Regions from separate parts of the Thermomonas aquatica genome, predicted to be linked through region 1. Evidence: predicted binding sites of a transcription regulator. Region 1 holds the regulator's gene; the other holds the start of a gene.

Evidence for each region. Region 1 encodes HrcA, which represses chaperone genes, less so after heat shock. Its sites were predicted from a motif close to TTNGCACTCNNNNNNNNNGAGTGCNAA; they were not measured.
Region 2: the regulator HrcA is predicted to act here: its motif matches at 3,656-3,682, upstream of groES (co-chaperone GroES).

Annotation. Positions count from the first base shown of each region.
Region 1 covers NZ_CP040871.1:206,468-220,825, forward strand. Annotated here, with positions in the region: gene carB (carbamoyl-phosphate synthase large subunit) at 1-1,997, opposite strand, end outside; gene carA (glutamine-hydrolyzing carbamoyl-phosphate synthase small subunit) at 1,999-3,150, opposite strand; gene dapB (4-hydroxy-tetrahydrodipicolinate reductase) at 3,281-3,982, opposite strand; gene FHQ07_RS01010 (DUF3857 domain-containing transglutaminase family protein) at 3,979-5,877, opposite strand; gene FHQ07_RS01015 (DUF1631 family protein) at 5,970-8,156, opposite strand; gene dnaJ (molecular chaperone DnaJ) at 8,290-9,417, opposite strand; gene dnaK (molecular chaperone DnaK) at 9,492-11,420, opposite strand; gene grpE (nucleotide exchange factor GrpE) at 11,523-12,026, opposite strand; gene hrcA (heat-inducible transcriptional repressor HrcA) at 12,096-13,145, opposite strand; gene recN (DNA repair protein RecN) at 13,223-14,358, shown strand, end outside.
Region 2 covers NZ_CP040871.1:2,219,058-2,233,415, reverse strand. Annotated here, with positions in the region: gene FHQ07_RS10560 (hypothetical protein) at 1-1,377, opposite strand, end outside; gene groL (chaperonin GroEL) at 1,623-3,263, opposite strand; gene groES (co-chaperone GroES) at 3,320-3,610, opposite strand; gene cutA (divalent-cation tolerance protein CutA) at 3,819-4,142, shown strand; gene FHQ07_RS10540 (protein-disulfide reductase DsbD family protein) at 4,153-6,450, shown strand; gene FHQ07_RS10535 (TlpA family protein disulfide reductase) at 6,450-7,055, shown strand; gene aroQ (type II 3-dehydroquinate dehydratase) at 7,293-7,733, shown strand; gene accB (acetyl-CoA carboxylase biotin carboxyl carrier protein) at 7,752-8,243, shown strand; gene accC (acetyl-CoA carboxylase biotin carboxylase subunit) at 8,256-9,623, shown strand; gene FHQ07_RS10515 (hypothetical protein) at 9,702-11,018, shown strand; gene FHQ07_RS10510 (hypothetical protein) at 11,086-11,814, shown strand; gene prmA (50S ribosomal protein L11 methyltransferase) at 11,858-12,769, shown strand; gene FHQ07_RS10500 (DUF3426 domain-containing protein) at 12,766-13,272, shown strand; gene fis (DNA-binding transcriptional regulator Fis) at 13,374-13,676, shown strand; gene purH (bifunctional phosphoribosylaminoimidazolecarboxamide formyltransferase/IMP cyclohydrolase) at 13,732-14,358, shown strand, end outside.

The sequences.
Region 1 (14,358 bases):
GGCGAGGTGCCGATGATCGGCACGCCGTTGGCTTCCAGCGCCTTCGCCAGCTTGAGCGGGGTCTGCCCGCCGTACTGCACGATCACCCCGCGCGGCTTCTCCAGCTCCACGATCTCCAGCACGTCTTCCAGCGTCAGCGGCTCGAAGTACAGGCGGTCGGAGGTGTCGTAGTCGGTGCTGACGGTTTCCGGGTTGCAGTTGACCATGATGGTTTCATAGCCGTCCTCGCGCAGGGCGAGCGCGGCATGCACGCAGCAGTAGTCGAACTCGATGCCCTGGCCGATGCGGTTCGGGCCGCCGCCGAGCACCATGATCTTCTGGCGGTCGGACGGCTGCGCCTCGCATTCGTCCTCGTAGGTCGAATACAGGTAGGCGGTGGTCGTCGCGAATTCGGCGGCGCAGCTGTCCACGCGCTTGTACACCGGGCGCACGTTGAACGCCTTGCGCAGCGCGCGCACCGCGGTTTCGTTGGTGCCGGCCAGCTGGGCGATGCGCGCGTCGGAGAAGCCCTTGCGCTTCAGCGCGCGCAGGCGCCTGGCATCGAGGCCATCCAGGCCGCGATGGACCAGGTCCACTTCGGCATCGATCAGCTCTTCCAGCTGGTCGAGGAACCACGGATCGACGAACGACAGCGCATGCACCTCTTCCACCGACATGCCGGCGCGGAACGCATCGCCGAGGTGGAACATGCGTTCCGGGCCCGGCTCCTTCAATTCGCGGCGCAGGGTGGCGAGATCGCCTTCATCGGTCAGGTTGAGGCCGGTCGGATCGAGTCCGGACTTGCCGGTTTCCAGCCCGCGCAGCGCCTTCTGCAGCGATTCCTGGAAGCTGCGGCCGATCGCCATCACCTCGCCCACCGACTTCATCTGGGTGGTCAGGCGCGCGTCGGCGGCCGGGAACTTCTCGAAGGCGAAGCGCGGGATCTTGGTGACCACGTAGTCGATGGCCGGCTCGAACGAGGCCGGGGTCTTGCCGCCGGTGATCTCGTTCTTCAGCTCGTCCAGCGTGTAACCCACGGCGAGTTTCGCGGCGACCTTGGCGATCGGGAAACCGGTCGCCTTCGAGGCCAGCGCGGACGAACGCGACACGCGCGGGTTCATTTCGATGACGACCACGCGCCCGTTCTTGGCATTGATGCCGAACTGCACGTTGCTGCCGCCGGTGTCCACGCCGATCTTGCGCAGCACCGCGATGCTGGCGTTGCGCAGGCGCTGGTATTCCTTGTCGGTCAGGGTCTGCGCCGGGGCGACGGTGATGCTGTCGCCGGTGTGCACGCCCATCGCGTCGAAGTTCTCGATGCTGCAGACGATGATGCAGTTGTCCGCGGTGTCGCGAACCACTTCCATCTCGAATTCCTTCCAGCCCAGCACCGATTCCTCGACCAGCACTTCGGTGGTCGGCGACAGTTCCAGGCCGCGGTTGACGATCTCGATCAGCTCTTCGCGGTTGTAGGCGATGCCGCCGCCGCTGCCGCCGAGGGTGAAGCTGGGGCGGATGATGGTCGGGTAGCCGACGCGGGTCTGGATGTCGAGCGCTTCCTCCAGCGTGTGCGCGACTTCGGCCTTCGGGCATTCCAGGCCGATCTCCTTCATCGCCACGCGGAACAGCTCGCGGTCCTCGGCCATGCGGATCGCTTCGCGCTTGGCGCCGATCAGCTCGACGTTGTACTTCTCCAGCACGCCGTGGTCGGCCAGGTCCAGCGCGCAGTTCAGCGCGGTCTGCCCGCCCATGGTCGGCAGCAGCGCGTCGGGGCGCTCCTTGGCGATGATCTTCTCGACCGTCTGCCAGTTGATCGGCTCGATGTAGACGGCGTCGGCCATCTCCGGGTCGGTCATGATCGTGGCCGGGTTGCTGTTGACCAGCACCACGCGATAGCCCTCGTCGCGCAGGGCCTTGCAGGCCTGTGCGCCGGAGTAGTCGAATTCGCAGGCCTGGCCGATCACGATCGGGCCGGCGCCGATGATCAGGATGGTCTTGAGGTCGGTGCGCTTTGGCATGTCAGCGGGCCTCTTCTTGCTTGTTCAACATCAGGGCAATGAATTTGTCGAACAAGGGCGCCACGTCGTGCGGTCCCGGCGAGGCTTCCGGATGCCCCTGGAAGCTGAAGGCCGGCGCATCGGTCAGCTCGATGCCCTGGTTGCTGCCGTCGAACAGCGAACGGTGGGTCACGCGTGCATTCGCGGGCAGCGTGGCCTCGTCGATGCAGAAGCCGTGGTTCTGCGAGGTGATCATGACGCGGCCGGAATCGATGTCGATGACCGGATGATTCGCGCCATGGTGGCCGTGCGGCATCTTCATGGTCTGCGCGCCGACCGCGAGGCCGAGCAGCTGGTGGCCGAGGCAGATGCCGTAGGTCGGGATCTTCGCCTTGACGAATTCGCGGATCGCGGCGATCGCGTAATCGCAGGGCGCCGGATCGCCGGGGCCGTTGGACAGGAACACGCCGTCCGGCTGCATCGCCAGCACATCGGCGGCCGGCGTCTGCGCCGGCACCACGTGCACGTCGCAGCCGCGCTCGGCCAGCATGCGCAGGATGTTGGCCTTGGCGCCGAAGTCGTAGGCGACGACCTTGAACTTCGGTTCGGCGCGGACGAATGCGTTGCGGTCGAGGTCGAGCTGGCCTTCCTGCCACTGGTAGGCAGACGCGGTGCTGACCACCTTGGCCAGGTCCATGCCCTTCAGGCCGGGGAACTTGCGCGCGGCTTCGATCGCCTTGTCGGCGTCGAGCACGTCGTTCGGCGCGGAACCGGCGAGCAGCGCGCCGTTCTGCGCACCGTTGTCGCGCAGGATGCGGGTCAGCTTGCGGGTATCGATGTCGGCGATGGCGACGATGCCGCGCTGCTGCAGCCACTCCGGCAGCGCGACCTGGCTGCGCCAGCTGCTGGGCCGGCGCGGCACGTCGCGCACGATCAGGCCGGCGGCCCAGGTCTGGCTGGCCTCGTCGTCCTGGTCGGTGCAGCCGGTGTTGCCGATGTGCGGATAGGTCAGCGTGACCAGCTGCCGTGCGTACGACGGGTCGGTGAGGATTTCCTGGTAGCCGGTCATGGCGGTGTTGAACACCACTTCGCCCACGGAAAGACCGGCTGCGCCCACGGAAATGCCCTCGAAGACGGTGCCGTCTTCAAGCGCGAGGATGGCGGGTATGTTCAAGTGCGTCGCCCTGCGGAAAGTTGCACAAAAGACAGGTTGCAAAAAAGCGCCGAAGCGGCGGGGGCCGGTCCGGAGCTGGGGTGTTTAGGCGAGCGGGAATTGTACGGGGTCGCGGCCCGCGACGCCAGCCTCAGAGCAGGTCGGCGACCCGATAGCGGCCCGGCGCGCGGCCACGGATCGTGCCTGCGACATGCAGCGCGCCCCGGGCGAAGATGTCGCGGTTGGTCGCTCGGTGGACCAGTTCGATGCGCTCGCCGGCGGTGGCGAACTGCACCAGGTGCTCGCCGACGATGTCGCCGGCGCGGATCGAGGCGTAATGCGGGGTGGCCCCGCCCTCGCCGGCGGCGGCACCGAGGGTCAACGCGGTGCCGGAGGGCGCGTCGAGCTTGCGCGTGTGGTGCGCTTCGACGATGTCGCAATCCCAGCCCGGCAACGCGCGTGCGGCGCGTTCGACCAAATCGTGCAATACCGCCACGCCGAGGCTGAAATTGCTGGCCCAGACCAGCGCGATCTTCGCGGACGCGGCTTCCAGCGCGGCGAGTTGCGCCTGCGACAGCCCGGTAGTACCCGAGACCAGCGGCTTGCCGCGCGAAACGCACAGGCCGAGGATCGCATCGAAGCCTTCGGGCAGGCTGAAATCGATGGCGACGTCGAATTCGGGGACGCCGGCGAGTTCGGAGGCGGCGAATTGCGGGATGCCGTCGATTACCCGCGGCCCGACCTTGCGCGAGACGGCAGCCACCACGCTGCAACCGGATTGGTCGTCGCACAGGCGCTGCAACGCCTGGCCCATGCGGCCGTTGGCGCCATGGATCAGCAAGCGGACGCTCATGGCGATGCGCCCTTGCCGGCATCGCCCAAGTAGACGATCTGCTGGCGCAGGCCGGGGAAGATGCCGCGCATGGTCTTCGCGTACGCCGCGTTGTATTCCGCCGTGCAGACCGGGCCGGGCGTGCGGTCGTCCAAGCTGCGATTCACTTCGATGCGGTTGCCTTGCTGCCGGAAGGTGGCGGCATAGCGCACGTTGCCCTCCTGCACGGATGCATCCATCGGCACTGCCGCAATGCGCATGCTGGACGGGAACTCGAAGCTGAAGGTTTCCTCGGTCAGGATGCCGCCGCAACCGCTTTCGCCCGCAGGCGTTTCCTCGTCGCCCAGGTTGCGCGCCACCGTGCCGGATACCGGCGCGTAGCTGACGAACCACGGCTGCACGGGCAAGCCGCCGGATAGCGGAAGCGCGCGTTCGACTTCGAAATCGGCTTCGATCCAGAACTTTTCCAGCATCGGTTTCGGGTCGTCGAAGCGCAGCTTGCCGTTGGCCTTGTAGCCGCTGCCGCGGAAATAGCGCTTGACCAGCTTGTCGGCATCGTCCGCCGGCATGTTGCGGAACTGTTCGCGCGCGGCCACCGCCAGGCGACCGCTCAATTCCAGCCGCTGGCTGCCCTTGACCGAGCCATCGGGCAGGATGGACAGGCGCGTCTGCAGCTTCTGCCAGTCGTTGCCCATCTGCCGCGCCGGGGTTTTCGCATCGTCATGATGGCCGGACACCAGCAGTACCGGCTTTTCGTACAGTCCGTCGGGCAGGCTGGCGAACGGTACCGTGGCCGCGGTGGAATCCAGGTACAGGTCGAGGCCCGGGACGTAGTTGATGACGTGGTTGACCACCGATGCCACCGGCACCTTCGGCATGGAGTAACTGCCGCCCGCATTGATCAGCGCCTGCGTGCTTGCGATCCCGCGCGCGGCCAGCAAGGCCTGCAGCAGGGTCGCGTGGTCCTTGCAATCGCCCATGCGGTTGTCCAGCACCACGTCGAGGTCGCGCGGCACCACCGCGCCCAGGCCGATGCAGTTGCCGGCGTAGCTGATGTTGCGCGACACCCATTCGTACAGGCGCTTGGCGGCTTCGCGCGGCTCTTTCGCATCGCCCGCGGTGTCGTCGGCCAGCTTGCGGATGCGCGGCGTGACGGCGGCCTTCGCTTCGGCGCGTTCGCCATACGCCTGGGCGATGGCCGCATAGCTTGCGAACGTGGAATAGGCGTAACCGGGATAGCGCTCGTACTTGAACACGCCATCGCGCAGGCTTTCCGGATCCGCAGGCTTGCGGTTGCTCCACTGCCATTCGATGCGGCGGCGGCCGTCGCGCACGCGATCGCCGGTTTCGTGCAATTGCCAGGCTTCGTGTTGCGCAGCCATCGATTCCGGCGCATCGATGCTGATCCGCACGTCGCCGTAGTACGTGGTGGGGCTGAAGTTCTCGATCACCGAGAACTGGCCATCGAACATCGGCTTGCTGGCCTCGAGGCGATACGAGAAGACGGTGGCATCGCCTACCGCGAGATCGGGGAACACCGCCGTCAACGTGGTCTGGTCCGAATAGAACGGCGAGTCCCCGTTCTGCCCGGCGCTGCTGTTGACCTGGAAATTGCCGGCAGGCACCGGGATGCGGCGGCCATCGGCCTTCAATGTGTAGGCCACGACATCTCGGGCTTTCTGGATGCTGGTGCTGTAACTGACCGACGCGCTTTTCGCCGAGTCCAGCGCGGAGTCCTTCAGGACCCGAATGGTCTGTTCGCGCGCTTCGGTGTAGCTGCCGTCCGCATTGACGGTGTAGGCGACGATTTCGCGTTCCACCTTGAGCGACAGTTCGCGCTCGCCCGCTTGCGCGACCGGCATCGCAAGCCCGACGCCTGCCGCCACGGCGGCCACAAGGCCCAGAATCGTTCGCATCCAATCGCTCCCTTCTCCATGCAGCACACCGCCGCCGGCGCAGTGTAACCGGCGGGTTCGGGACGACGGAGCGGTGCCGCCGAGCGTTTGGCTCAGCCCTGGTTCGCCGCGTTCTGCAGGCGGCCGGCGACCTGGTGCAGCGCGTCCTCGAACGGGCTTTCGCCTTCGCGCAGCGAGACCTTGCCGAGCTTGGCCATCGCCGCGAGTTCCTCGGCGGAGGCGACCAGCACGCGGATGCCGCGGCGGTTGACCAGCAACAGGCGGCCGGAGATCGGGCTGATCCACGACACCTTGGCCGGTTCGATGCGATCGGCCGAGGTGGCGAGCTGGATCCAGCCGCCGACCTGCAGCTTGCGCATGCGCTCGAGCACCGCGCCATCGAAATCCAGGGTATCGGTGCCGGCAACCACTTCCAGCACCGGCTCCGGCTCGTGCAGGACGACCGGTTCCGGCGCCTGTTGCGGCTCGGGCATGTGGGTGGTGTTGTCGGCGGCGCGTTCGCCGCTGGCCAGCCGCACCAGGGCGTCCTGCAGGCAATCGATGGCGGCTTCCGCGCCATCGCCGAGGCAGCCGGAACTGGCCAGGATCGCCTCGAACCGCGGCCGATGCAGCGCCGGCAGTTCCTCGACCGGGGTGCGCAATTCGGCATGGTCGAAGGCCTGCATCAGCTCATCGACCGCCAGCATCGCGTCGTCGTAGCGCGGCGAGCCATGGCCATCGCGCAGCATCACCTGGATCAGGTGGTGCGAGGTGTAGCCGGACAGGAATTCGGTCATCACCGCCGGCAGCACGCGTTCGCCGCGATGCTGGGCCAGCAGGGCGTTGGTGGCGCTGCGCGCGTGCTCGAGCCGCTCGCGGCCGCGCTGGGCTTCGGTCGCGCGCTTTTCCGCCAGTTCGAAGCGCTTGCGGTGCTGCGCCATGTAGGAACGCAGTTCCTGCTCCAGCGTCTCGAAGATCGCCACGTCTTCGTTGAACTCGGTGACCAGGCGATCGATGGTGCCATCGACGCGCCCCAGCAGTTCGCGTTCCTGCGGCGCTTCGCCGTGGTTGCCTTCGCAGGCTTCGGCGACGGTATTGAGCAGCTTGCGCGCGGGGTGTTCCTTGAACAGGAACATGCGGCGATCCTGCACCGCGACCTTGACGTAGGGCACCAGCATGCGGCCGATCTTGCGGCGGATGTCGGCGTCGTATTGCGGGCCGTCGAGCAGCACGTCGAACAGCATCGCGACCAGGTCGACCGCATCCTCGTCGAGGCCGTCCAGGCTCAGGTTGTCGCTCTGGACCCCGAGCTTGCGCGCGCCGCCGAACACTTCCTGGCGCAGTTGCTCGGCCAGCGATTGCTGCGGGTTGCGCCTGGCGGGCTCGAAGCCGCTTTGCGCGTCGCGCTGCATCAGCGAGAGGATCGACATCAGCTCGTTGGAGCTCAGGGTCTGCGCCGGGCCGACCGCGCCCTGGCCTGCATGGCCGTTCAGCGCCGGCCCCTGGCTGGTGCGCCAGCCCTGCAGCAGGCCCAGCAGGTTGGCGAACACCGCCTGCTCCGCCGGCGACGGCGGATGCGACATCGCCGGCAGCGTGGCGGAATCGAATGCCTGCTCGCCGGGGCCCGCGGGTTTCGGCGCTTCCGCCCTGACCGTGGCGCGCAGCTGCGGGAGCACGCCGGCCGACACCAGCAGGGTGTTGCCGCGCTCGTAGCTGCTGCCCAGCGCGATGGCCAGCTCGCGCTCGAAGAACTTGAACACCACGATGCGCACGCCGGCATCGAGATCGACGCCTTCCAGCGCGCGCCGCAGCAGGGCGGCGATGAAGGCCGGGTTCATCGGGTTGTCGAGCGCGTCCAGCGAGTCGCGCCCGGCCAGGTGGGCGATGCGCTTGCCCAGCACTTCCAACTCCGGGGCGTGCATCCGGGTCAGGCTGGCGGCCAACTGTTCGTTGGCCAGCTGTTCCTCGAGGGCGTCCTCGCTGACCAGGGCCAGCAAGCCGCTGTCGGCGCCGCCCATGCCCGCGCGCGGGTCGATCAGTGCGCGGAAGCCGGCGATCAAGCCCTGCTCGAAGCGCTGGCCGATCTGGCTGCGGGCGCGGCGCAGGTCGCGCAACGCGTTCAGGCCGAAATCGTCGTGGCCGGATTCGCTGCGCTGGAAAAGATAGTCGTCCACCCGCCCCAGCGCGGCATCGAGCGCGGGCTTCAGCTTTTCGAGCGCGACCTTCTGCAGCGCGTCGAGCAGCAGGGCCGGGTCTTGCCGGCCTTGGCCGAACGGATTGGCGGGGGGATCAAGGGACATCGAGGTGCCTGGAGACGACTGACCGCACCTTACACGTTACGTCACATTTCGTCACAAGTCGTTGACCAGCGTCATGTTTCGACGCGGGCGCGGATGACTGCAATCGTATGCAGTCATTCCGCCCTGGCCGCGCTCACGACACCATCCGGTCCCAGAAGCCCTTGACCCCATCGAGGAAGGTGGCCGACTTCGGCGAATGCCGGCGCGCGTCCTCGCCGCTGAAGCTGGCTTCGAACTGTTCCAGCAGGGTGCGCTGTTCTGCGGTCAGGTTGACCGGGGTTTCCACCGCGACCTTGCAGTACAGGTCGCCCGGGGCGCGGCTGCGCACCGACTTCACCCCGCGGTCGCGCAGGCGGAACACCTTGCCGCTCTGGGTCTCGGCGGGGATGCGCAGCTCGACTTCGCCGCCCAGGGTGGGCACGCGCACGGTATCGCCGAGCGCCGCCTGCGAGATCCGGATCGGCACTTCGCAATGCAGGTCGTCGCCGTCGCGCTGGAAGATCGCATGCGGGCGCACGCGGACTTCCACATAGAGATCGCCCGCCGGGGTGCCGGCCGGACCGGCCTCGCCCTCGCCCGCCAGGCGGATGCGGTCGCCATTGTCGACGCCGGCCGGGATCTTCACCGACAGGGTCTTGTCTTCCTCCACCCGGCCGGCGCCGTCGCATTGCTGGCACGGGTTGGCGATGGTCTTGCCGCTGCCGCCGCAGTGCGGACAGGCCGCCTGCATCGCGAACGGCCCGCGCTGCATGCGCACCTGGCCGCGGCCGTGGCAGGTGGCGCAGGTGTCGACCTTGCCGTCGGCCGAGCCCGAGCCCTTGCACGGCGCGCATTCGGCCAGGGTCGGGATCTCGATGCGCTTCTCGATGCCGGCAACGGCCTCCTCGAGGTCCAGTTCCATCACGTAGCCGACGTCGGCGCCGCGACGCGGGGCCTGGCGCCCGCCGCCGCCACCGAAGATGTTGCCGAAGATGTCGCCGAAGATGTCGCCGACGTCGTGGAAGCCTGGGCCGGCGTTGCCGCCGCCCATGCCGTGCTCGAACGCGGCATGCCCGTGCTGGTCGTACAGGCGGCGCTTGCCGCCGTCGCTCAGCACTTCATAGGCTTCCTTGCACTCCTTGAACGCGGCCTCGGCGGCCTTGTCGCCGGGGTTGCGGTCCGGGTGGTGCTTCATCGCCGCGCGCCGGTAGGCCTTCTTCAGCTCCTCGTCGCCGGCATTGCGGGCCACGCCCAGCACTTCGTAGTAGTCGCGCTTGCTCATTCGTACTCAACTTCCCTCACGGCGACGGGCAGACCACTGGCCTGCCCGTCGCGTTTCCTGCCTCGCTGCCGCGATCAGGCCTTGTTGTTGTCGTCCTTGACCTCGGTGAACTCGGCATCGACCACGTCGTCGTTGCCGCCCGCCGCCGGGCCTGCGCCGGCATCGCCGCCAGCCTGCTGGCCGGCCGCGGCCACCGCCGCGAACAAGGCCTGCCCGGCCTCTTCCAGCGCCTTGGCCTTGGCCTCGATCTGGCCCTTGTCGTCGCCCTTGATCGCGGATTCCAGCTCGGCGATGGCGCCTTCGGCGCGGCCGATCACGTCGCCCGGCACCTTGTCGCCGTTGTCCTTGATCGCGCTGCGGGTGGCGTGGATCAGGCCGTCGGCATGGTTGCGCGCGGTGACCAGCTCGTGGAAGCGCTTGTCTTCCTCGCGGTTGGCCTCGGCGTCCTGCACCATGCGCTGGATCTCGTCGTCCGACAGGCCGGAACCGGCCTTGATCTCGACCTTCTGTTCCTTGCCGGTCTTCTTGTCCTTGGCGTTGACGTGCAGGATGCCGTTGGCGTCGATGTCGAAGCTCACCTCCACCTGCGGCATGCCGCGCGGCGCCGCCTCGATCCCGGTCAGGTCGAACTTGGCCAGCGACTTGTTGTAGCGGGCCTGCTCGCGCTCGCCTTGCAGCACGTGCACGGTGACCGCGGTCTGGTTGTCCTCGGCGGTGCTGAAGGTCTGGCTGGCCTTGGTCGGGATGGTGGTGTTCTTCTCGATGATCTTGGTGAACACGCCGCCCATGGTCTCGATGCCCAGCGACAGCGGGGTCACGTCGAGCAGCAGCACGTCCTTGACGTCGCCCTGCAGCACGCCGCCCTGGATCGCGGCGCCCACGGCCACGGCCTCGTCCGGGTTCACGTCCTTCTTCGGTTCCTTGCCGAAGAACTCGGTGACCGCCTGTTGCACCTTCGGCATGCGGGTCTGGCCGCCGACCAGGATCACCTCGCTGATGTCGCTGGCGCGCAGGCCGGCGTCGTTCAGCGCGATGCGGCAGGGCTCGATGGTCTTCTTGACCAGGTCGTCGACCAGGGCTTCCAGCTTGGCGCGGGTCAGCTTGATGTTGAGGTGCTTCGGGCCGCTGGCATCGGCGGTCACGTACGGCAGGTTAACCTCGGTCTGCTGGCTGGAGGACAGCTCGATCTTGGCGCGCTCGGCCGCGTCCTTCAGGCGCTGCAGGGCGAGCGGATCCTTGCGCAGGTCGATGCCCTGCTCCTTGTTGAACTCGTCGACGAGGTAGTCGATGACGCGCTTGTCGAAGTCCTCGCCGCCGAGGAAGGTGTCGCCGTTGGTGGCCAGCACCTCGAACTGCTTCTCGCCGTCGATGTTGGCGATCTCGATGATCGACACGTCGAAGGTGCCGCCGCCGAGGTCGTACACCGCGATCTTGCGGTCCTTGGCGTCGCCCTTGTCCAGGCCATAGGCCAGCGCGGCCGCGGTCGGCTCGTTGATGATGCGCTTGACCTCAAGGCCGGCGATGCGGCCGGCGTCCTTGGTCGCCTGGCGCTGGCTGTCGTTGAAGTAGGCCGGCACGGTGATCACCGCCTCGGTGACCGGCTCGCCTAGGTAGGCCTCGGCGGTCTTCTTCATCTTCTCCAGCACCTTGGCCGAGACTTCCTGCGGCGCCAGCTTCTTGCCGTCGGTCAGCGCGACCCAGGCATCGCCGTTGTCGTGCTGGGTGATCGCGTACGGCACCAGGCCCAGGTCCTTCTGCACTTCGGCGTCGGTGAACTTTCGGCCGATCAGGCGCTTCACCGCGTAGAAGGTGTTCTTCGGGTTGGTGACGGCCTGGCGCTTGGCGGACGCGCCGACCAGCACTTCGCCGTCCTTGGTCCAGGCGACGATGGACGGGGTGGTGCGGTCGCCCTCGCTGTTTTCGATGACCTTGGCCTTGCCGCCTTCCATGATGGCGACGCAGGAGTTGGTGGTGCCGAGGTCGATGCCGATGATCTTAGCCATGTGTGTTCCCTCTGGAATCTTTGAATGTCGGGGGCGCCGTGCGCCGATGACCGTGATGTGGGGCTTTGGCGCGCGGCTTCAAGGGCCGCGTGTCGATGCCGTTCAGTCGTGCCTGGCGACCATCACCAGCGCCGGCCGCAGCAGGCGTTCGTTGAGCACGTAGCCCTTCTGGAAGGTCTGCGCGACTGCGCCCGGGGCCACGCCTTCGGCATCGACCATGCCCATCGCCTGGTGGTGCTCCGGGTTGAAGGCATCGCCGGCGGCCGGGGCGACTTCGGTCAGGCCGTTCTTGCCGGCGACGATATGCAGCTGGCGCAGGGTGAGTTCGAGGCCGGCGCGCAACGGATCGTCCGCCGCGGCGTTGGCTAGGCCGGCTTCCATGCTGTCGAACAGCGGCAGCAGGTCGCCGAGCAGGCGCTCGTTGGCGAACTTGCGGGCCTGCTCGATTTCGCGGGCCAGCCGCTTGCGCTGGTTCTCGAGGTCGGCGCGCTCGATCAGCGATTGCGCCTTGAGTTGCTCGAGTTCGGCGCGCAGCGCCTCGAGTTCGTCGATCTGCGGCGCATCGCCGGCGGTGTCGAGTGCATCCTGCATCGGGTCGTTGCTCATGTCTTGGGAGTCGTCATTCGCGGCCCGGTGCCGCGTCCACCGAGGCTATGGGGCCGCGGCCCGACGGATTCAAGCGTCGGGGGCGAGCGCCGCGCCGAGCACGGCCGCGGTGGCCTCGACCACCGGGATCACCCGCTCGTAGGCCATCCGGCTGGGGCCGATCACCCCCAGCACCCCCAGCATGCGCCCGCCGCTGCCGTAGGGCGCGGTCACCAGCGACATCCCTTCCAGCGGCGCCAGCCCGGTTTCCTCGCCGATGAACACCCGCATGCCCGGCGCCTTGGCGGTGCGTTCCAGCAATTGCAGCAGTTCGCGCTTTTCGGCGAAGGCCTCGAACAGGGCGCGCAGGCGTTCCAGGTCGTTGATGTCCTGCAGGCCCATCAGCCGGGTCTGGCCGGCCACCAGCATGTCGTCCCGGCTCGGCGCGAACGCCTGTTCGGCCAGTTCGATCGAACTGGCCAGCAGCCGGTCCATCTCGCTGCGCGCATTGCGCAGGTCGCGCAGCAGGGCGGCGCGGATCTGCGCCAGCGGCTGCCCGGCGAAATGGGTGTTGAGGTAGTTCGCGGCCTGTTCCAGCTCGGCCGGGTCGAACGCGCGGCGCACCTGCACCATCCGGTTCTGCACCTCGCCATCGGCGAACACCAGGATCGCCAGCACCCGCTGCGGATCCAGCGCCACGAACTCGATCTGGCGGAAGGCGAAGCTCTCGCGCCCGGGCACGCTGACCATGCCGACGAAATGGGTCATCGCCGACAGCAGCTCGCTGGTGCTACCGAGCAGGGCCTGGGTGCCCGCGCCGGCCGGCAGCTCGCTGCGCAGCCGGCTCAGATCGCCTTCCGGCAAGGGTTTGACCTGCAGCAGCGCGTCCACGAACAGCCGGTAACCCTGCGCCGTGGGAATCCGCCCGGCGGAACTGTGCGGCGCGGCCAGCAGGCCGGCATCCTCCATCGAGGACAGGATGTTGCGGATCGTGGCCGGGCTGACGTCCAGCCCGGCATGCCGGGCCAGGGTCTGCGAGCCCACCGGCTCGCCGTCGCGGATATGCCGCGACACCAGCGTGCGCAGCAATTGCCGCGCGCGCGGATCGTCGGCGATGCCGGAGGCCGTGGGGCGTGCCATGCCGATGTTGTAAGCGCCGTTCCGCCCGCGTGCAAGCGCTATCGAATCCGCCCATCGAACAGGCACAATGCGCGCCGATGCTGAGCCGCCTGTCCATCCGCGATTTCGCCGTGGTTGCCCATGCCGAGCTGGAATTCGGCGCGGGCCTGACCGTGATTTCCGGCGAGACCGGCGCCGGCAAGTCGCTGCTGGTGGATGCGCTGGGCTTCCTTTGCGGCGCGCGCGCGGATGCCGGCGCGGTGCGCCACGGCGCCGAGCGCGCGGAACTGGAAGCCGGCTTTTCGCTGGCCGATTGCCCGGCGGCGCGCGACTGGCTGCGCGAAGCCGAACTCGACGATGGCGATGACTGCCAGCTGCGCCGCACCCTGCGCGCGGACGGCGGCTCGCGCGCCTGGATCAACGGGCGTGCGGCGAGCATCGGTCAACTGGCCGAGCTTGCCGCGCTGCTGGTGGAAATCCACGGCCAGCACGAACAACAGGCGCTGCTGTCGCGCGCCACCCAGACGCAATTGCTGGACGCCTATGCGCAACACCCGGCGCTGCTTGCGGCCACGCGCGAATCCGCGCTCCGCTGGCGCGGATTGCGCGACGAACGCGATGCCCTGCTCGCCCGCGGCGACGTGACCGAGCGCAAGGCCTGGCTGGCGCACCAGCTGGACGAACTGCAGGCGGAGACGCTGGAGCCCGGGGCGCTTGCGGAACTCGATGCCAGCCATCGCCGGCATGCGCACGCGGCCTCGCTGATCGCCGCCTGCGAGCAGGCGCTGCAGCGCCTCGGCGGCGACGAGGCGCTGGCGCCGCAACTGCAGCGGTTGCGTGCCGGCCTGCAGCGCGAAGCCGGCAACGAACCGCGCCTGGACGAAGTGGACGCGATGCTGGATTCGGCCGCGATCCAGCTGGACGAGGCGCTCGGCCTGCTCGAACGCATCCGCGGCGACCTGGACCTGGACCCCGAGGCGCTGCAGGAGATCGAGCAGCGGCTGGTGCGCGTGCAGGACCTGGCGCGCAAGCACCGGGTCGCGCCGGACAGGCTGGCCGCGCACCGCGATGCGCTGGCGCTGGAACTGGAATCGCTGGCCGATGCGGATCAGCGCCTGCAACGCCTCGACCGCGACATCGCCTCGGCCCTGTCCGACTGGGACGCCGCGGCCACGCGGCTCGGCGCATCGCGCCGCAGGGCCGGCGATGCGCTGGCGCAGGCGGTCGAAACCCT
Region 2 (14,358 bases), 990 kb from region 1:
GTTGAGCCGCACGTTCTGGGTGAAGGTGTTGGTGGTGAGGTCCCAGCGATACAGGATGCCGTCCTCGTTGTTGGCCAGGATCGACTTGCGCGCCGGGTCCGCGGCCATGGTGTTGATGCACCATTCGCGCCGCGCCGTGGTCGAGCCGACGTCCAGCGTCGGGCCGAGGATGGTGAGCACTTCCTTCATCACCTGCATGGCCGGCACGATCGTGTCGGCCTGGCTCGCGCCCGGATCGAGGATGGCCAGCTGGTTGAGCCCGATGCCGGTGCCGACGCCGGCATAGTTGTTGTACTTCTGCGCAAGCAGGTAGGTCGAGGCGCCGGTGTAGGACGGCACCATCGATGCCGGGATCACGCTCGGCGACACGTCCCAGCCGAAGCTGCCCGGCACGCCCACCGGATTGAGCATGGCATCGAACTGCAGCAGCCAGCCGCGCGCGTTGTGGGTGCCGAACGTGCGTTCCAGCACGCCGTAGAACACGTGGCCATCGGGGCCGATCACCGGCGTCGCCGTGCCGTCGTCGCTGAGACGTGCAGGAACGCCCAGGTTCGGATCCATCAGGGCGACGCTGGCGCGGGTGGCCAGCGTGGTGCTGTTGAGCGCGAGCAGCACGCCGTTCTGGGTCGCGCTGGTCGCGCCGCGATTCGCCGCGATGTAGACGGTGCTGCCGTCGTTGGAGAGCGCCGGCGCGCAGTTGAGCACCGGCTTCACGATGGTCGGATCGGCGGCGGCGGCGGCGACGCCGACCCAGGTGCCGGTGCCGTCCGCGGCGATGCGGGCGATGCCGCTCACCAGCCCGGCCGGATTGCTCCCCGTCACCTGGAAGCCGAAGAACAGATTGCCCTGCGCGTCCGCGGTCACCGGCGTGTTGATGAAGACGGTGGCGTCGAACGCGGCCGGATTGGCGTTGTACTGCGCGGCGCCGTAGAACACCTGCGGCGTGAACGTGCCGGTGGCGGCGTCGCCGTCGGCCCGCATCAGCAACTTGCCGCCGGCGCCCGGCGCATACAACCGGCCCTGCGGGGTGAGCAGCAGGTTGTAGGGCGGAACCCAGTTGTGCGGCGGGGTCACGTAGTCGGTATTCGCCTGCCAGACCAGCGCGCCGTTGGCGCCGTTGCGGCCTTCCACGCGGTAAGCGCCGGTGGCCGTCGTCTTCACCGGGATGAGCACGGTGTTGTGGGTGGTCACCACCGGCGAACCGTAGTGGGTGAGCAGCGCGCCGGACGGTGTGTATTGCGGGGCCAGGTCGACCGGCGTCGTCCATGCCACGCGCGCCAGGTCCTGCGTGGCGATCGCGCTGACCGCGGTGTGCTGCGCATCGTGCCCGTAGCTGAACCAGGCCGGGCCATTCACTGCCGGCGGGGGCGGCGTCACCGGCGGTGGCAACGGCGACGGCCCGGGACTGGACCTGCCGCCCCCGCCGCCGCATGCGGCCAGCGCGATGGACGACGACAACATCGCCAGTGCTTGACGGCGCGAAAAGAGCAAGGGCTTCGGCGGCGCGGGATGGCGACTCATGGCGCGGGCATGCTCCTTCCTTAGATGCGCCGCACTCTGCCGCAAAAACGAAGCCCGGCACAAGGCCGGGCTTCGCATTCAGGCTGACGTGGCGGGCCGGATCAGAAATCCATGCCGCCCATGCCGCCCATGCCACCGCCGGCCGGCATCGCCGGCTCGTCCTTCTTCGGGGCCTCGGCCACCATCGCTTCGGTGGTGATCATCAGGCCCGCGATCGACGCGGCGTTCTGCAGCGCGGTGCGGGTGACCTTGGTCGGGTCCAGGATGCCGAACTCGATCATGTCGCCGAACTCGCCGTTGGCGGCGTTGTAGCCGAACGCACCGGAACCTTCGACCACGCGGTTGAGGATGACCGACGGCTCGTCGCCGGCATTGGTCACGATCTCGCGCAGCGGGGCTTCCATCGCGCGCAGGGCGATCTGGATGCCGTGGTTCTGGTCTTCGTTCACGCCCTTGATGCCGGCGATCGCGGCCTTGGCACGGATCAGGGCGACGCCGCCGCCCGGGACGATGCCTTCCTCGACGGCCGCACGGGTCGCGTGCAGGGCGTCTTCGACGCGCGCCTTCTTTTCCTTCATCTCGACTTCGGTGGCGGCGCCGACCTTGATCACCGCCACGCCGCCGGCCAGCTTGGCCACGCGCTCCTGCAGCTTCTCGCGGTCGTAGTCGGAGGAGGTCTCCTCGATCTGCGCCTTGATCTGCTTGATGCGGGCCTGGATGCCGTCGGCTTCGCCGGCGCCGTCGATGATGGTGGTGTTTTCCTTCGACACCTGGATCTTCTTGGCGCGGCCCAGGTCCTTGATGGTGGCCTTCTCCAGCGACAGGCCGACTTCCTCGGAAATCACCACGCCGCCGGTCAGGATCGCCATGTCTTCCAGCATCGCCTTGCGACGGTCGCCGAAGCCCGGGGCCTTCACCGCGCAGACCTTGACGATGCCGCGGATGGTGTTGACCACCAGGGTCGCCAGCGCCTCGCCTTCCACTTCTTCCGCCACGATCAGCAGCGGCTTGCCGGCCTTGGCCACGCCTTCCAGCACCGGCAGCAGGTCGCGCACGTTGGAGATCTTCTTGTCGTACAGCAGGATGAACGGGTCGTCCAGGTCGGCCGACATCGACTGCTGGTTGTTGACGAAGTACGGGCTCAGGTAGCCGCGGTCGAACTGCATGCCCTCGACCACGTCGAGTTCGTTGTCCAGGCCGCTGCCTTCCTCGACGGTGATCACGCCTTCCTTGCCGACCTTGTCCATCGCCTGCGCGATCAGGTCGCCGATGTTGGCGTCCGAGTTCGCGGAGATCGCGCCGACCTGGGCGATTTCCTTGCTGGTCGACGACGGCTTGCTGATGTTCTTCAGCTCGCCGACCGCGGCCTTCACGGCCTGGTCGATGCCGCGCTTCAGGTCCATCGGGTTCATGCCGGCGGCGACCGCCTTCATGCCCTCGCGGATGAACGCCTGCGCCAGCACGGTGGCGGTGGTGGTGCCGTCGCCGGCGTTGTCGGAGGTCTTGGAGGCGACTTCCTTCACCATCTGCGCGCCCATGTTCTCGAACGCGTCGGCGAGTTCGATTTCCTTGGCGACGGAGACGCCGTCCTTGGTGATGGTCGGCGCGCCGTAGCTCTTCTGCAGCACGACGTTGCGGCCCTTCGGGCCCAGGGTGGCCTTGACGGCATTGGCGAGCACGTTGACGCCGCGCACCATCTTGGAGCGCGCGTCCTCGCCGAAACGAATGTCCTTGGCAGCCATTGCAATTACCTCGATGAGAATTCAGTAGATAGGGAATGCGGGGAAGCGACGCGCGATCAGCCGAGGATCGCGAACAGGTCGTCTTCCTTCACCACCAGCAGCTCGACGCCGTCCAGCTTCACTTCGGTGCCGCTGTACTTGCCGAACAGGACCTTGTCGCCGACCTTGACCTGCGGCGCGCGGACCTGGCCGTTGTCCAGCACCTTGCCGGTGCCGACGGCGATCACTTCGCCCTTGATCGGCTTCTCGGTGGCCGAATCCGGGATCACGATCCCGCCGGCGGACAACTTCTCTTCTTCCATGCGCTTGATGACCACGCGGTCGTGCAGCGGCTTGATATTGGACATGGCAACCTCGTAAATGGTTGATTGACGTGGGAAAACCCGGCGATTTTAGCAGTCGGTCGAAGCGAGTGCCAAATTGCGGACAACAGCACCGGGCGAACCCGGCATGGCACCGAGATGGGGCGGCTGGCGGGGCTTTCAAGGGCAAACGGCAACCATTCGCGAACCTTCGGCAGGTTCGCCGGCCCGGGGCTGCCGCTACCCTATGCGGATGACTGCGCTGCTCTGCTACTGCACCTGCCCCGACGCCGATACCGCCGGGCGCATCGCCAGCGCGCTGGTGGAGGAACGGCTGGCCGCCTGCGTGAACATCCTGCCGGGGATGCGCTCGATCTACCGTTGGCAGGGCCAGGTCGAGACCGCGGATGAAGTCCTGCTGCTGATCAAGACCAGCCGCGAGGCCTACCCCGCCCTGCAGGATCGCCTGCGCGACCTGCATCCGTATGAACTGCCGGAGCTGCTGGCGGTCGAACCCGCGCTTGGCCTGCCCGGGTACCTGCAGTGGCTGGCCGATGAAACCCGTCGCAAGGACTGACCGAATGCCGTTGTCCCGTTTCCGTCGCTGGCTGGCTGGCTTCGCGCTGGCGATGGCCCTGCCCGCCGTCGCGGCCGATGTCGAGTTGCCGCCGGTCGACGAGGTCTTCGTGCTGTCCGCGCAGGCCACCGCGCCGGATCGCATCGAGGTGCGTTGGCAGATCGCCAAGGGCTACTACCTGTACCGCCATCGCACCTCGGTCAAGGCCGATGCCGCCTTCACCGGCGCCAAACTGGCGCTACCGACCGGCGACAAGCATCGCGACGAATTCTTCGGCGATGTCGAAACCTATCGTCGGCAACTGGTCGGCACGCTGCGCGGCACCCCCGCCGCGGGTGCGGCCACGACCACCCTGACCGTGAAATACCAGGGCTGCGCCGATGCCGGCGTCTGCTATCCGCCGCAGACGCGCACGCTGAAGGTCGCGCTGCCGGGCGAAGCCGCCGGCGACGGCGGCTTCGGTTTCGCGAAGAAGGGCGGCGGGCTGTTCGGCCTGGGCGGCAACGACGCGGGCGCGGTCGATGCCGCGCCGTTGCCGGTGGAACGCGCCTTCACCAGCGAGGTCATCGCCGATGGCGGCGACCGGCTGCTGCTGCGGCTGACCCCGGCCAAGGGCTACTACCTCTACCGCGACAAGCTGTCGGTGAAGCTGGACGCCGGCAAGGGCTTGTCCGCCTCGTTGCCGCCGGCATCGAAACTGCCGAAGGCCCAGCCTTACCGCGACGAGCATTTCGGCAATGTCGCGGTGTATTTCGACCAGGTCGAGATCGCGCTGCCGGTGACCCGCCGCGTGACCGATGCCGCCAAGGGCACGCTGGTGCTGGGCCTGCAGGGCTGCCAGGACGGCGGCATCTGCTATCCGCCGATGACCCGGCGGCTGGCGGTGTCGCTGCCGGCGGGCACGGTCACGCCGGCCGCGGCCATCGCGCCGGCGGCGGGCGGCGATGCCGCAGGCGCCAATGCCGATCCGGGCACTGCCAGCGATGCGCCGATCGCAGCGGCCCCGGCAAGCGATGCCACCGCAAGCGATGCCCCACCTTCCGGCGATGCCGAACGCACGCAACCGCCGCAGCAACAGACCCGCGGCCTGCTCGGCTCGTTGCTGCTGGCCCTGCTCGGCGGCCTGATCCTGAACCTGATGCCCTGCGTGCTGCCGGTGCTGTCGCTGAAGGCGCTGGCGCTGGCGCAGGGCGGCGAGAGCCCGCAGCGCGCGCGCAACCATGCGCTGGCCTACACCGCCGGCGTGCTGCTGAGCTTCGCCGCGCTGGGCGCGCTGGCGCTGGCCCTGCGCAAGGCCGGGCTGGCGCTGGGCTGGGGCTTCCAGCTGCAACAACCGCTGGTGGTCGGCGTGCTGGCACTGGTGGTGTTCGCCTTCGGCCTGAGCCTGTCGGGGCTGTGGTACGCCAATGTCGGCATCGGCCAGCGCGGCAGCGCGCTGATCCGGCGCGGCGGGATGTCGGGCGATTTCTTCACCGGCGTACTGGCGGTGGTGCTGGCCACGCCCTGTACCGCGCCGTTCATGGGCGCGGCGCTGGCCTATGCCTTCACCGGCCCGGCCGCGGGCGGGATGCTGGTATTCCTGATGCTGGGCCTGGGCCTGGCGCTGCCGTTCCTGTTGATCGGTTTCGTGCCGGCGTTCGCCCGCCTGCTGCCGAGGCCGGGCGCGTGGATGGAGACGCTGAAGCAATTGCTGGCCTTCCCGATGTACGTCACCGCCGCCTGGCTGGTGTTCGTGCTGGCCTCGCTGCGCGGCGCCGAAGCCGTGTGGCAATGGCTGCTGGCGGCGATCGGGCTGGCGTTCGCCGCCTGGGCCTGGATGCGGGCGCAACAGGGCGGGCGCAACCGCTGGAGGGCGGCGGCGCTGCTGGCCCTGATCGCGACGGCATGGCCGCTGGCCACGCTGCATGGCTTGCCGAAACCGGAAGCCGCGCCCGCCATGGCCGCGCGCAACGGCATCGCCAGCATCGCCTTCTCCGAACAGGCCTTGGCCGACCTGCGCGCGCAGGGCCGGGTGGTGTTGGTCAACATGACCGCCGACTGGTGCGTGAGCTGCAAGGTCAACGAAAAGGCCGTGTTCGCCCGCGACGGTTTCCGCGCGGCGATAGACGCCGCCGATGCGGTGTACATGACCGGCGACTACACCGATGTCGATCCGTCCATCACCGCCTACCTGGAACGGCACAAGGCGGTCGGCGTGCCGCTGTACGTGGTCTATCCGCGCGGCGGCGGCGAAGGCCGGATCCTGCCGGTGATCCTGACCCCGGGCCTGGTCGAGGACGCCCTGGCGCAGGCTGCGGGCGGGCGCTGATGCCATCGAACAAGGCGATCATCGGCGTCGCTTTGCTGGCGGCGCTCGCCGGGGCGGCCGCAAGCCTGTACTTCGAGCCCAGCATCGCCCAGCGCCTGGCCGGCACCGAACTCGGCCAGCGGATGCTCGGCGCGGTGCTGCAAACACGTGCCCCGGCGCCACCGCATGGGGTGATCGTCGCCGAACGTGGCGACATCGTGCCTGCCATGCGCCTTTTGACGGTCGATGGCGCCGCAACCGGCATCCCCAAGGCCTGGGCCGGCAGAACCACCCTGGTCAACCTGTGGGCCAGCTGGTGCGCACCCTGCCTGAAGGAAATGCCGGAACTTGAGGCATTCGCCCGCGAACAGGGGGCAAATGGCACGCAAGTCGTCGGCATTGCGCTGGACGATGCAGCTTCGGCGCAGGCCATGCTGCAGCGACTGCGCATCGCCTATCCCAACCTGGTCGACGCCCCCGGCCCCGCCGATGCCGGTGTGCGCCTGGGCAACCCGGCCGGCGTGCTGCCGTACACGGTGCTGGTCTCGGCCGAAGGGCGCGTGTTGAAGACCAGGATCGGGCCGTTTGAAAGCCGGCAGGACATCGCCGACTGGACGCAGCACTGAAGAGCCGGCGGGCATGCAAAGGAGCACGGGCGGCATTCGCGGCACTGCCGCCGCTCCGTCGTGATGACCGGATGAAGCGGTTGCACATGCCTGCCCCTCAGTCGCAGCGGCCAACCAGCCCATTAGAGCCTTCGCTCAAACAAGCGCTTAAAATTCCGTTATCAAGCTGAAGTTCGCCGAACTGGACAGCATCGCCGGCTTGCGCGACACTGCGCGCCCGCTCCGACGGCCTTGTCGATGGCACAGCTGCTGGTCCTGCACGGCCCCAACCTCGACCTGCTCGGCAGCCGCGAGCCCGAGGTCTATGGCCGCACCACGCTGGCCGACATCGACGCCGACCTGGCCGCCCGCGCCGCCGCCGCCGGCCATGCCCTGCTGTCGCTGCAGTCGAACGCCGAGCACGTGCTGATCGAACGCATCCATGCCGCCCGCAACGACGGCACCGCCTTCATCCTGATCAACCCCGCTGCCTTCACCCACACCTCGGTGGCCCTGCGCGACGCGCTGGCGGCCGTGGCCATCCCCTTCATCGAAATCCACCTGTCGAACCCGCACAGCCGCGAACCCTTCCGCCAGCACAGCTATTTCAGCGACAAGGCGGTCGGCGTGGTCTGCGGCTTCGGTGCCGATTCCTATCGCTACGCCCTCGATGCCGCGCTTGCGCGGCTCGCGGCCTGACCCAAGAGGACCCGTTCCATGGACCTGCGCAAGATCAAGAAGCTGATCGACCTGCTGGAAGAATCCAACCTGGCCGAGATCGAGATCAAGGAAGGCGAGGAATCCGTACGCCTGGCGCGCGTGCCGAAGGGCGGCCTGGTCCAGGCCGCCGCGCCGATGGTCCAGCACGTCGCCGCGCCCGCCGCCGCGCCGGCGCCGGCCCCGGTGATGCCGATGCATTCGCCGTCGGAAGCCGCCACCGGCGGCTCGCACAAGCCGCATGCCGACCTGCCGCCCGGCCACGTGGTGCGCGCGCCGATGGTCGGCACCTTCTACGCCAGCCCGTCGCCGGACAAGCCGGCCTTCGTCAGCGTCGGCCAGGCGGTCAAGGCCGGCGAGACGCTGGGCATCATCGAGGCGATGAAGATGTTCAACCCGATCGAGGCCGACGTCTCCGGCACCGTGCTCGCCATCCAGTGCGAGAGCGGGCAGCCGGTCGAATTCGACCAGCCTCTTTTCGTTATCGGGTAATCGGGGGTTCCCATGCTCGATAAAGTCGTCATCGCCAACCGCGGCGAGATCGCGCTGCGCATCCTGCGCGCCTGCCATGCGATGGGCATCCGCACGGTCGCGGTGCATTCCACCGTGGACCGCAACCTCAAGCACGTGGCGATGGCCGACGAATCCGTCTGCATCGGCCCGGCGCCATCCAGCGAGAGCTACCTCAACATGCCGGCGATCATCGCCGCCGCCGAGGTGACCGACGCGCAGGCCATCCACCCCGGCTACGGCTTCCTGTCGGAGAACGCGGACTTCGCCGAACGCGTGGAGCAGTCCGGCTTCGTCTTCATCGGCCCCAAGGCCGACACCATCCGCCTGATGGGCGACAAGGTGGAAGCGATCCGCGCGATGAAGGCCGCGGGCGTGCCCTGCGTGCCCGGCAGCGGCGGCCCCTTGGGCGACGACACGGCGACCAACGTGAAGATCGCCGCGGAGATCGGCTACCCGGTGATCGTCAAGGCGGCCGGCGGCGGCGGCGGCCGCGGCATGCGCGTGGTCCACACCGAAGCCGCGCTGGCCAATGCCATCGCCACCACCAAGCAGGAAGCCAAGGCCGCGTTCGGCAACGACATGGTCTACATGGAGAAGTTCCTGGAGAACCCGCGCCACGTGGAGATCCAGGTGCTGGCCGACGGCCAGGGCAACGCCATCCACCTGGGCGAGCGCGACTGCTCGATGCAGCGCCGCCACCAGAAGGTGGTGGAGGAAGCGCCCGCGCCCGGCATCAGCGACGAACAGCGCGCCGAGATTGGCCGCGTCTGCGTGGAAGCCTGCATCCGCATCGGCTACCGCGGCGCCGGCACCTTCGAGTTCCTGTACGAGGCCGGCCGCTTCTACTTCATCGAGATGAACACCCGCATCCAGGTGGAGCACCCGGTCACCGAACTGGTCACCGGCATCGACCTGGTGCGCGAGCAGTTGCTGATCGCCGCCGGCCACAAGCTCAGCATCAAGCAGAGCGACGTGGTGCTGAAGGGCCATGCGATCGAATGCCGCATCAACGCGGAAGACCCGGACACCTTCATGCCCTCGCCGGGCCTGGTGACCCACTTCCACTCGCCGGGCGGCCCGGGCGTGCGGGTGGATTCGCACATCTACGAGGGCTACCGGGTGCCGCCGAACTACGATTCGATGATCGGCAAGCTGATCGTGCACGGCGCGACCCGCGAGCAGGCGATCGCGCGCATGCGGGTGGCGCTGAGCGAGATGGTGGTGGACGGGATCAAGACCAACGTGCCGCTGCAGCAGCGGATCCTGGCCGATGGCGGTTTCGCCCAGGGCGGGCAGAACATCCATTACCTGGAAAAGAAGCTGGCGGAACGCAAGGACAAGGCGCTGTCGGTGATCTGACGCGCCCGCCGGCGTGACCGGTCTTGCCGCGAAAATCCGCTATCCAGTGGAAGATCGACACGAAAACCCGGAGCCGCCATGCAACGTCGCCACCTGCTCTGCCTTGCCCTGACCACCGCGCTCGTGGCCCTGCCCGCGTCCAGCCAGAAGGCCAAGAACCCGCCGACCAACCTGTACATCGACGTCCTCACCCACAACATGGCGGGAATGCCGGACATGGGCGGGATGATGGGCGGACTTGGCGGTTTCATGGCCAAGCGCATGGGCGGCGGCGCCGAGAACCGGTTCGTCTACCCGACCGCGCGCGTCGGCGGCATGACCGGGCAGTACATGGACATGGCGCTGCGCAACGACCTCAAGCCGGGCGTGGAAGCGCAGGACCTGATCCCGGGCGGGCTGAAGCTGGGCAAATCGCTGACCTTGATCGAGCCCGAACCCAGCACGCCGACCAAGGGCAGCACCCCGCCGGGCAAGATCCCGGATGTCGAGGTGAAGATCTCCGAATACTGGGGCTGCGGCGCGGCGGTGCGCCCGGGCCAGCCCAAGGTCGCGACCTTCAAGATCAAGGGCGGCGGCAGGACCATCGACCCGAAGAACCCGATGGGCGGCATGCAGGGCGTGGACTTCCAGTCCAGCGGCAGCCTGTCCAAGGGCCAATACGTGCCGGACCGCGACATCGACCTGAAGCCGGGCTGGGTCTACTGGCCTAACCGCAAGTCCGGCAAGCAGGTGCCGAGCGGCGCGCGGTTGGCCGGCGAGCACAGGATCACCGGCGACGGCATCCCGGCCTCGATGCAGTTCCAGGTCGAGCAGTCCGCCGACTTCATGCCCAAGCTGATGCTGCGCACGCAGGGCGAAGCCACCGCCGCGGTCGGCCTGAGCTGGCCGTCGGTGGATCGCGCGCGCGCCTATTTCATCAGCGGCATGCACATGCAGATTCTGGGCGAGAACTCGTACGCGCTCACCGTCTGGAGCAGCGCCGAAGTTCCCGGCGCCGGCCAGGAACTGCACGCCTACCTGAGCGGCAGCTACATCGACAAATGGCTGAAGCAGAAGATCCTGCTGCCTTCCAGCGCCACCAGTTGCACCGTCCCGAAGGGCATCTTCGCCGGCGCCTCCAACGTGCAGGGCCAGCAGGCCAGCATGCCGGGCATGCTGATGATGACCGCCTACGGCCCGGAAAGCTGGATCACCTATCCGCCCAAGCCGGCCGACCCGAAGCAGCCGTGGAATCCGGAGTGGAGCGTCCGCCTGCGCGCCAAGTCCACCGCCACCGCGATGCTGGGCATGGACTTCGGCAACATGCAGCAGATGGACGACGGCGACGGCCAGCAACAGCAGCAACAGAAGAAGCCCGGCATGAAGGGCCTGCTGAAGGGCATCCTCGGCGGCTGAGCCAGCGCGGCGCAGCGCCCTGCCCGCGTCCATGCCACCATGGGCGCGGGTCCGAAGCCAGGCCGCCATGTCCGATCCCGCATCGTCCCCGTCCAGCAACGCCGGTCCCGCGCTGGCGGCGCGCTCGTCGGCGAAGACCGCGCTCGACGCGACCGTGGTCAACATCGAGCTCACCCTGATCAGCATCATCCAGGGCCTGGCCCTGGGCGTGCTGGCGAGCGCCAGCGTGGCGCCGCTGGTCGAGCTGCAATGGCAAGCCTGGCCGTACATCGCCACCGGCCTGCTGGTGGTGCTGATCTTCTGGTCGCGCGCGCTGCTGCACACGCTTTCGTTCATCGGCTGGCCGCTCGAATTCGGCCATACCTTCGTGTATTTCGGCGCGACCCTGCTGGAGGCCGTGGCCCTGACCCAGGTCGGCGACCCGCAGCGCTGGTTCGCCTTGAACGCGCTCTACGCGATCGCGGTCTGGGGCCTGTACGGCTACGACCTGCGCATCGTGCGCAGGCATGCGGACGATTTCGGCACCGCAGACGAACGCGCCCTGCTCGACGACATCGTCAGCGACCAGCGCATCAACATCCGCTTCATGATGCCGGCCGCGATCGCCTTCCAGGGGCTGGCATGGTGGTTGGTGCGGACCTACCCGGCCATCTTCGTCGATCGCGGCTGGCACCTGTTGCTGATCGGCCTGACCCTGCTGTTCAGCGTCAACTACCTGCTTGGCGGCGTGCGCCTGCTGCAGCGGCGGCAGGCATGGATCGTCTCGCGCAACGCGCAGGAACGGCTCGAATCCTGAAACGGCCATTCCCGCGACGGCCGCAATGCCCAATACTTGGCGCATGCCCTACCTGCAACTCGCCATTCCCTGCACCGAAGACCGGCAACCGCGCGTCGAGCGCGCGCTCGAGGACGTCGGCGCGCTTGCCGTGACCCTGCAGGACGCGCACCTGGATGCCGCCGACGAGCAGGCGATCTTCGAACCCGGCGTCGGCGAGATCCCGCTGTGGCGGGAGATGACCCTGACCGCGCTGTTCGATGCCGACAGCGACGCATTGTGGCTGCTGGCCGCGCTGGAAGCCTTCGATCCCGGCATCGACTGGACGCAGGCGCGCTTCGAGAAGGTCGAGGACCAGGACTGGGAACGCGCCTGGCTCGACCAGTTCCAGCCGATGCGCTTCGGCGCGCGCACCTGGATCGTGCCGTGGAACCACGAGCTGCCCGATGCTGCACAAGCCGGCGATGCCGCGGTCGTGCGCCTCGATCCCGGCCTGGCGTTCGGCTCCGGCACCCATCCGACCACCGCGCTCTGCCTCGCGTGGCTGGATGGACTCGCCGCGCGCGGCGAACTGCAGGGCCGCGAGCTGCTCGATTTCGGCTGCGGCAGCGGCATCCTCGCGCTCGCGGCGCTCAAGCTCGGCGCGGCGCGCGCGGTCGGCGTCGACAACGATCCGCAGGCATTGATCGCCACCGCCGACAATGCCCAGCGCAACGGCATGGTCATCGACGTATTCCTGCCGCAGGACGAACCGGTGCGCGCCTACCCGGTGGTGGTCGCCAACATCCTCGCGGTCGCGCTGGACGCGTTGGCCGAGACCCTGGCCGCGCGCACCGAGGCGGGCGGACGCATCGCGATGTCCGGCATCCTCGCCGGCCAGGAAGGCGAACTGCTGGAACGCTATGCCGCCTGGTTCGACGAGCTGCGCGTCGCCCGCCAGGATGACTGGATCCGCATCGAAGGCCGGCGCAGGTGAGCCGCGCGCCCAGCTTCATCCGCGAAGCCGCGCCGCGCCGCGCGCGCATCGGCGAATGGATCGCGCTGGCGCTGCTCGCGCTGGCGCTGCTGGCGCAGTTGTTCTTCAGCCAGCGCGCGCCGCTCGCGGCGGATGCGCGCTGGCGCCCCATGGTGGTCGCAGCCTGCGGCGCGCTCGGTTGCAGCGTGCCGGCATGGCGCGAACCCGGCGCCTTCAGCATGCTTTCGCGCGACGTGATCGCAGTGCCCGGGCGCCCCGGCGTGCTGCGCGTGCAGGCCAGCTTCCGCAACGACGCCGCCTGGGCGCAACCGTGGCCGGCGCTGGTGCTGGCGCTGTCGAATGCCGAGGGCCGGCAGCTCGGCATGCGTCGCTTCCTGCCGCGCGACTACCTCGGCAATGCGCCGAAGGACGCGCTGCTCGCCCCCGGCCAGGCCACGCAACTGGCGTTCGACATCGTCGAACCGGCAGCGGGCGTGGTCGCCTTCGACTTCCGCTTCGAGTGACGCACCGCACGATTCCGCGCGGCGGCAGGATATTTTTCGATGAATGCGTCGGCGCGCTGCGCGGCGCAAACATTTCGCGCTAGACTCGCCCTCCCGCGGCGATGGATTCGCTCGACGCGGTTCGCATCGAGGGCTCCCGCTTGAACGTTTCCGCCGACCGCCAGGACGCCAGCCGCGCGCCGTTGCGCGACCACGTGGCAACCTCCGTGCGCCGCTACCTGCGCGATCTCGACGGCTGCGATACCGACGACCTGTACAACATCGCCCTGCGCGAGCTGGAAATCCCGCTGTTCGCCGAGGTCCTGAAGCACTGCGACGGCAACCAGAGCCGCGCCGCGACCATGCTCGGCATCCATCGCGCCACCCTGCGCAAGAAACTCAAGGATTACGGGCTCTCCTCCTGAGCCTGCGGCGGCAGCGCGTTTATAATTCGCGCTCCCCTCCGCACCGCCTCTCCGCATGACCGCAAACCTGTTCGAAGGCCCGTCCGTGGCCGTTCGCCGCGCCCTGCTGTCCGTCTCCGACAAGACCGGCCTGCTCGATTTCGCCAAGGCGCTGGCTGCGCACGGCGTGGAACTGCTCTCCACCGGCGGCACCGCCAAGACGCTGCGCGAGGCTGGCCTCACGGTGAAGGACGTCAGCGAGCACACCGGCTTCCCGGAAATGATGGATGGCAGGGTGAAGACGCTGCACCCGAAGGTGCACGGCGGCCTGCTCGGCCGCGCCGGCACCGACGACGCGGTGATGGCGGAACACGGCATCGACAGGATCGACCTGCTGGTGCTGAACCTGTATCCGTTCCTGAAGGTGTCGATGGATCCGGCCAGCAGCTTCGAGGACGTGATCGAGAACATCGACATCGGCGGCCCGGCGATGCTGCGCAGCGCGGCCAAGAACTTCGCCCGCGTCGCCGTCGCCACCGATCCGGCGCAGTACGCCGGGATCGTCGACGAGTTGAATGCCAATGCCGGCGCGCTGTCGGCGAAGACCCGCTTCGGCCTGGCCGTCGCGGCGTTCAACAACGTCGCCTTCTACGACGCCTGCATCAGCAATTTCCTGTCGGCGAAGCAGGACGACGGCAGCCAT